Flexistipes sp.: one gene and its partner. The protein of the gene in region 2 interacts with the protein of the main gene of each other region in a pairwise test. Links are inferred from orthologs where the notes say so. Each region holds a gene or a part of one and is shown on either strand. Other genes may lie near its edges. The genes, in order: ndk and UMU13_RS04995.

Region 1 (3,210 bases), on a different replicon or contig from region 2:
CCCCCGCTTTTTCTCTCATAAATCAGAAGGCGGGATTCATCCCTCTTGTCCGAAGGATACTGTGCAATGTTTTTTTCGGGCAGATGAAAATCGAATTTATCAACCGGCGTTTTTATCGCCTTCCTCCAGAATGTTTTTAATAAAATATTTTACTTCATCAGTGTTATTATTAAGAACATATGATTGTTTTTCAAGGTCGTTGAGCTTACAGATGCCTTCTGGTCGTTCGGGGTATTTACCTATTGCTTTGTAAACGGCTTCGGGAAACTTTGCCGGATGAGCAGTAGCAAGACAGACGTAAATACAGTTATCTATGGCCATAAAATTCTCGGCAGCTTTTACTCCGCACGCTGTATGAGGATCAAGTATATATTGTGTGCTATTATAGAAATTTCTAATGGTGCTTAGGGTTTCTTCGTTGGAAGACTCCTGGGACAGGAAAACGTTGCGGATTTTATTAACCTCTTCTTCTGTAAAATGTATTCTTCTTTCATCATTCAGTTCTTTCATTTTTTTATTCAGGGTTTCGGAGTCTTCTTTGTAAAGGTAATATAAATACCTTTCAAGATTACTGGAAAGTTGTATATCCATAGACGGGCTGTACGTCTGTACAACATCTTTGACGCTGTAATCGCCGTGACTGATCATCCTGTGAAGTATGTTGTTTTCATTTGTTGCCAGTACCAGCTTATCGATTGGAAGACCCATCCGGCGGGCGTAAAAACCTGCAAGAATATTTCCAAAATTACCTGTGGGGACAGCGAAACGTAAATTATTGCCACCGTTTGGTTTTTCATCACAAATGCGAAAATATATATAAAAGTAGTAGACTATTTGAGCCAGTATACGCGCCCAGTTAATTGAATTAACGGCACCCAGATTGTATTTGGATTTAAACTCAAGGTCGGAAAAAAGATTTTTTACAATAGCCTGGCAGTCATCAAAAGAGCCCTTTACAGCGATGTTAAAAACGTTTTCACTTTTTACTGTGGTCATCTGAAGTTCCTGCACAGGACTAACTTTTCCGCTGGGATGAAGAATAAAAATATTTATATTGTCTTTGCCTTTAACTCCGTAAATCGCAGCACTGCCCGTATCTCCGCTTGTGGCACCCAGGATATTCATTTTTTCGCTGCGCTCTTTTAAGATATGCTCAAAAAGATTTCCCAGAAACTGCAGAGCAATATCTTTGAAAGCATATGTGGGGCCGTGAAAAAGTTCCGCCACATATATCCCGTCTTTGTGAACCACCGGTACAATTTCTCCGGAATCAAAATTGGTATAGCTTTCTTTAACGATTTCCCAGAGAGTTTTCTCTTCTATATCGTCAGCAAAGAGTTTGAATATTTCAAAAGCGAGGCTCTCGTAACTCTTACATGCACAACTGTGCAGATACCCGATGTCAGCTGCAGGTAAATTTTCAGGAACAAGGAGACCGCCGTCTTCAGCGAGCCCCATCATAACAGCATCTTTAAATGAAATTCCTTCTACACCTCCGCGGGTGCTTTTGTATTTCATTTTATATCCTCAGTAAATTATACACACTCGATATCTGCAAAGAAAAACCGTGTCTCTATGTCAGCGGTTTCAGGTGCATCTGAACCGTGAACGGCATTGTTGTCGATGTTTTTGCCAAAATCTTTTCTCAATGTGTTTTCTTCCGCGTCTTCCGGGTTTGTTGCTCCCATAAGTTCTCTCCATTCAGCAATGGCATTGTCTTTTTCCAATATCATAACAACTGCAGGCCCGCTGCTCATAAATGTTGTAAGTGCTTCAAAAAAAGGTTTTTCTTTGTGAACAGCATAAAAGGATTCGGCTGTTTTTTTATCCATTTTAATCTTTTTCATTGCACTGATTTTAAAGCCCTTTTTTTCAATTCTGCTGATTATTTCTCCTGTGTAACCTTTGGACACGGCGTCCGGCTTGATTATTGCAAATGTTTTTTCCATCATAACCTCCGTTATATTTTTCAAAACCTTCCCTTTACCACTATTCCACTATAATTGCAAGGAAAGTTAGGCCTGCTGCAGATTTGTTTTCTATGGAATGTTCTTCTCCTCTTCTGGTAATAAGCATATCGCCTGGATTCAGAAGTTCTTCCGTGCCGTTGTCATTAATAACGGCAACACCGTCCAGCATCAAATAAATTTCGGCATTGTTTTCATGTTTATGTCTGCCTATTTGAGAATCGGGCTGAAGATCAACTATGAAAAAATCCTTTATTTTACCGTTCAGCTCTGCCGCTTCCCTGTAGGCAAATCTCAGAGCGCTGCCCCTGCCGTTATGCGGATTTTTCATCTCTTCGGAGTCGATATCCTGTACCCTTTTTATCATTTTTGCCTCCTTATTTTATTTCACCTGCTTTTTGCAATGAAAACCTGAAAAGAACAGGCCCCATTATCTGATTTATTCCCACTACTGCTAAAATCAGGGTCTGAAAGATATCCCCAAAAGGAAATATTGAAGCAATGATTTTGGCAAAACCTATACTTACTCCAGCCTGACCGAGAAATCCCATAAAGGACAGTTGTTTTATTTTAAAGTCTTCCTTTATAAAGCTCCCGCTTATATAACACGATACATACAATATGACAATTCTCAAAATAACTATGAAAACGGCCAGCCCGAACATGCTCATCAGTGCTCTTAAGTCAATTACCATACCGGCTGAAAAGAAAAATATAAGCAGTATAATATTGAAATTTTTATCGATGGATTCAGTCACAATGGAACCGAAGCGTGTAAAATTGTTGAGGAAAATACCTGCAGTAATAAAAACCATGAGGTTGCTGAGGTGCATTTCCCGGCATATCCATGTGATAATTATTATTGTAAGGAAAAGAAATACACCGAGGTTTATTTTGACAAATCTCATATACACAAAGACCGCAAAGCCTGCAGCAATACCTGAGGCTGCCGAAATAAATTCTTCGGTTAATACCTTTGTTATGGAGGCCTCTTCCCCCTGACTGCCCAGCAAAGAGAGGAGTATGGAAAAGCATACGATAATGGTGAAATCCTTTAGGATTGCTGTTGAAAGAACATAGTCTGTCAGCTTCCCTTTGGAGCCGGTTTCCTTAATCACAGCAACAGTGGTTGCAGGGGAAACGGCATTTAATATCAGTGCCAGAAACAGGATAAAGGAAATGTTGGTGAACAGGCTGAAATGAAAGAATTTACCCATAATATAAAAAATTAACAAAGCTGCTA
Region 2 (3,332 bases):
AATCTTTTTGGCTATATCCTTAGAAAGTGTAACCATTGTATCATCATTAACCCTGTCCGGCTCAACAATAATACGCAATTCCCGTCCTGCCTGAATGGCGTAAGCCTTACTGACCCCTTCAAAGCTTGAGGATATTTCCTCCAGTTTCTCAAGACGCTTTATGTATGATTCCAGCACTTCCCTTCTGGCACCAGGTCTGGAGGCTGAAAGTGCATCAGCAGCCTGTATAAGAACAGATTCCGTATACTTAAATTCCTCTTCTCCGTGGTGGGAAAGAATGGCATTGAGAATCCTGGGATCTTCCTTGTATTTCTTAACAATATCAACGCCCACTTCCGTATGTGAGCCTTCACTTTCCTGATCGACAGCCTTACCTATATCGTGCAGCAGTCCCATGCGTTTTGCCATCTTTTCATCCAGTCCCAGCTCTGCAGCCATGATACCCGCTATCTTGGCCACTTCAATAGAATGGCCTAAAACATTCTGGCCGTAGCTTGTTCTGTATTTGAGTCTTCCGATAAGTTTCAGAAGATCAGAATGTATATTATGTATCCCCAGATTAAATGCTGCCTCCTCACCAACTTCATAAATGTGTTTTTCAACTTCCTGTTTACTCTTTTCATAATGCTCTTCGATTCGTGAAGGGTGAATCCGGCCGTCGGAAATCAATCTTTCCAGAGTAAGTTTTGCAATTTCCCTGCGGAACGGGTCATAAGAGGAAAGTATTACTGCCTCCGGTGTATCGTCAACAATAATATCCACTCCCGTTACACTTTCAAAGGTTCTGATATTTCTACCCTCTCTGCCGATAATACGACCTTTCATTTCATCGGAAGGAAGATTGACCGAAGATACGGCGATTTCACTCACATATTCAGGTGCGCATCTCTGTATGGAAGTGGCGATAACACTTTGAGCTTTTTTATCGGCAGTTCGTTTTACTTCTTCTTCAATTTCTCTGATTTCACGTGCCGCATCCACTTTAGCCTCTTCTACCATTTCCTGTCTGAGCAGCTGTTTTGCCTCTTCCCGGGTCATACCCGATATTTTTTCTATTTCCTGGATCAGCTGCAATCTGATGCTGTCCGTTTCAGCTTTAATCTTATCTACTTCAGCAATCTTATCTTCATATTCCTTTTCCCTCTGGATAATCATCTCTTCTTTCTTCTCGGCCAGTTCGACCTTTTTATCCAGTGCTTCTTCTTTTGCCAGAATTCTTTTTTCCTGAGCCTGTAATTCTTTCTTTCCTTCTTTTATTTCATTTTCAGCTTCCTGTTTCCCTTTGAAAATGATTTCTTTGGATTCCAGTTTTGCTTCTTTAATAATTTCATCAGCTTCACGTCTGGCCTTATTAAGTATTTCCTCGGATGTTTTACCGACTTTGGCATTGTCAGATTCAATTTTCTTCTTCACGATAACTGCGCCGGCTACAAAACCTGCAATAAGGGCTACAACGCCAATCAAGATGTATAACCAAACCATTATTTCCTCCTGTATATATTTTTTTCTGTAATCACCACATCAAGTGGCACATCATGTTCTTCCGTTTCAATTCTTTCCACTACCTGAAAATCATATGCAAAACCAACCTTTAAATCAAACAAATAATTTTTTAAAAGCTTATCATAATATCCTTTGCCGAATCCGATTCGGTTGCAGTTTGTATCAAATACAAGAGCCGGTACTATTGCAACATCAATCTGTTCAGGTTCATCTGTTAAAGAGACAGGCTCTTTGATACCCAGACTGCATGTTTCCAAAAATTCACTTCCTTCAAATCTTCCGATAAAGATTTCCTCAAAACACATTTTGGGAAGATAAATCTTTTTACCCCTTTTATGCAGATAGTTAAAAAGCCATTCCGTTTCAATCTCATTTCCGAAATTGCAATAAAAAAGAAAACTTTCCCTTTCACCGTAAAGCTCAATAAACTTTTCACACACCTGCCTGCTGGCCTTACTGATAAAGTCACCATCAAGCTCATTTCTCATTCTTTTTATACGTGCCCTCAGAGTTGCCTTATCAGCTGTCATATTTTTTAATCCCCTTCCAGAGTCTTTTGAGCCTTTGGGCTATCTTACCTTCAAAGCCGGAGTCGGACGGGTTATAAAAAACTTTTTCACTTTTCATATACTCCTGAGCCACAAATTCACCATAATCAAATGGATATTTGTACCCTGCAGGATTATGACGGATATTTTCAGGCGGATACGGGTTGGAAGCCTTTAAATATTCTTCGGCCTTTTTCCCGGCTGTGTAAGACCGGTTGCTTTTCGGACAGGAAGCCAGATAAGTAACCACATGCGAGAGAATAATATCTCCTTCCGGCATACCCACTTTCAAAAAAGCTTCATAAGCGGAATTTGTAAAAGCAAGTGCATCGGGCAAGGCATTGCCGATATCTTCGGAAGCTGAAATAAGGAGCCTTCTGAAAACGCTTTCCGCATCAACTCCGCTTTTCAGAAGTTTTTTTGACCAAACGAGTGCCGCATCCGGATCACTGCCGCGTATACTTTTTATCATTGCCGAAAGCAGATCGTAGTGCTCGTCCTCAGAATAACCCATTTTCATTATCAAATCTTCCACTTCCGAAACATCCAAAAACATTTCACCGTCTTTGACAGGTGACGTCATTGCAGCAATATCAAGCATATTGAGAAATCTTCTTGCGTCACCGTTCGATGCTTCACAAAGTCTTTCAAACACTTCATTGTCAACTGTTATTCCCTCAACGTCATACATTTTTTCTATTTCAGCACAAGCCTGCTTAAAAATGGATTTCAATGCATCTCTGCCTAAAGGCTCAAATGTAAAAAGAAGGCTTCTGGATCTCAGTGCAGGTGTTATTTTAAAATACGGGTTTTCAGTGGAGGCACCTATGAGCTTCGCATGCTTCTCATCAATCAAGTCCAAAAGAAGATCCTGTTGGACTTTTGAAAATCTGTGAATCTCATCAATAAAAATCAGAACCGGTTTGCCATAGGATTTTGTGGAATCCACAATATTTTTCAATTCAGATGAGCCTGAAGAAGCCGCATGTAAACGGTAAAAAGGCAGCGACAAAACCTCACCTGCTATTTTGGCAAGACATGTTTTGCCTGTGCCGGGAGGCCCTACAAAAATAAGGGAATCGAAACTTCCTTCCGAAATAATTTTGCGCAGAGGAGCATTATCCGACAGCAGATGACGCTGTCCCTTTATTTCGTCAAAATGTTCTGGATATATCCTGTCAATCAGTCTAAATTTCATAAATATAAAAAAAGCCCCCGCATGTGCCGTGCGTGCAGTCCATTTGCAGCCCTGGCTAACCAGGTGGGGAAAATCACGGCTGC

Evidence for each region.
Region 1: the proteins of UMU13_RS04995 (region 2) and ndk interact in binary tests that used the Escherichia coli proteins (3 or more experiments, as listed by UniProt). The link is inferred for Flexistipes sp. from one-to-one orthologs.

The regions. Positions count from the first base shown.
Region 1 is NZ_JAXKVW010000001.1:296,364-299,573, forward strand. The notes cover bases 243-3,120. They hold ndk (nucleoside-diphosphate kinase), read right to left. Parts: upstream 1,950-3,120; coding sequence 1,536-1,949; downstream 243-1,535. Other genes in these bases: thrC (threonine synthase), read right to left, coding at 243-1,518; UMU13_RS01325 (cupin domain-containing protein), read right to left, coding at 1,990-2,334; UMU13_RS01330 (cation:proton antiporter), read right to left, coding at 2,345-3,120. Outside these bases: tRNA preQ1(34) S-adenosylmethionine ribosyltransferase-isomerase QueA, read right to left, coding at 1-146; more of thrC, read right to left, coding at 100-242; more of UMU13_RS01330, read right to left, coding at 3,121-3,210. UniProt on the Escherichia coli protein: Major role in the synthesis of nucleoside triphosphates other than ATP. The ATP gamma phosphate is transferred to the NDP beta phosphate via a ping-pong mechanism, using a phosphorylated active-site intermediate.
Region 2 is NZ_JAXKVW010000005.1:9,369-12,700, reverse strand. Bases 258-3,257 are described here. They hold UMU13_RS04995 (5-formyltetrahydrofolate cyclo-ligase), read right to left. Parts: upstream 2,034-3,257; coding sequence 1,482-2,033; downstream 258-1,481. Other genes in these bases: UMU13_RS04990 (replication-associated recombination protein A), read right to left, coding at 2,023-3,249; rny (ribonuclease Y), read right to left, coding at 258-1,482. In the rest of the region: more of rny, read right to left, coding at 1-257. UniProt on the Escherichia coli protein: Involved in the removal of 5-formyltetrahydrofolate.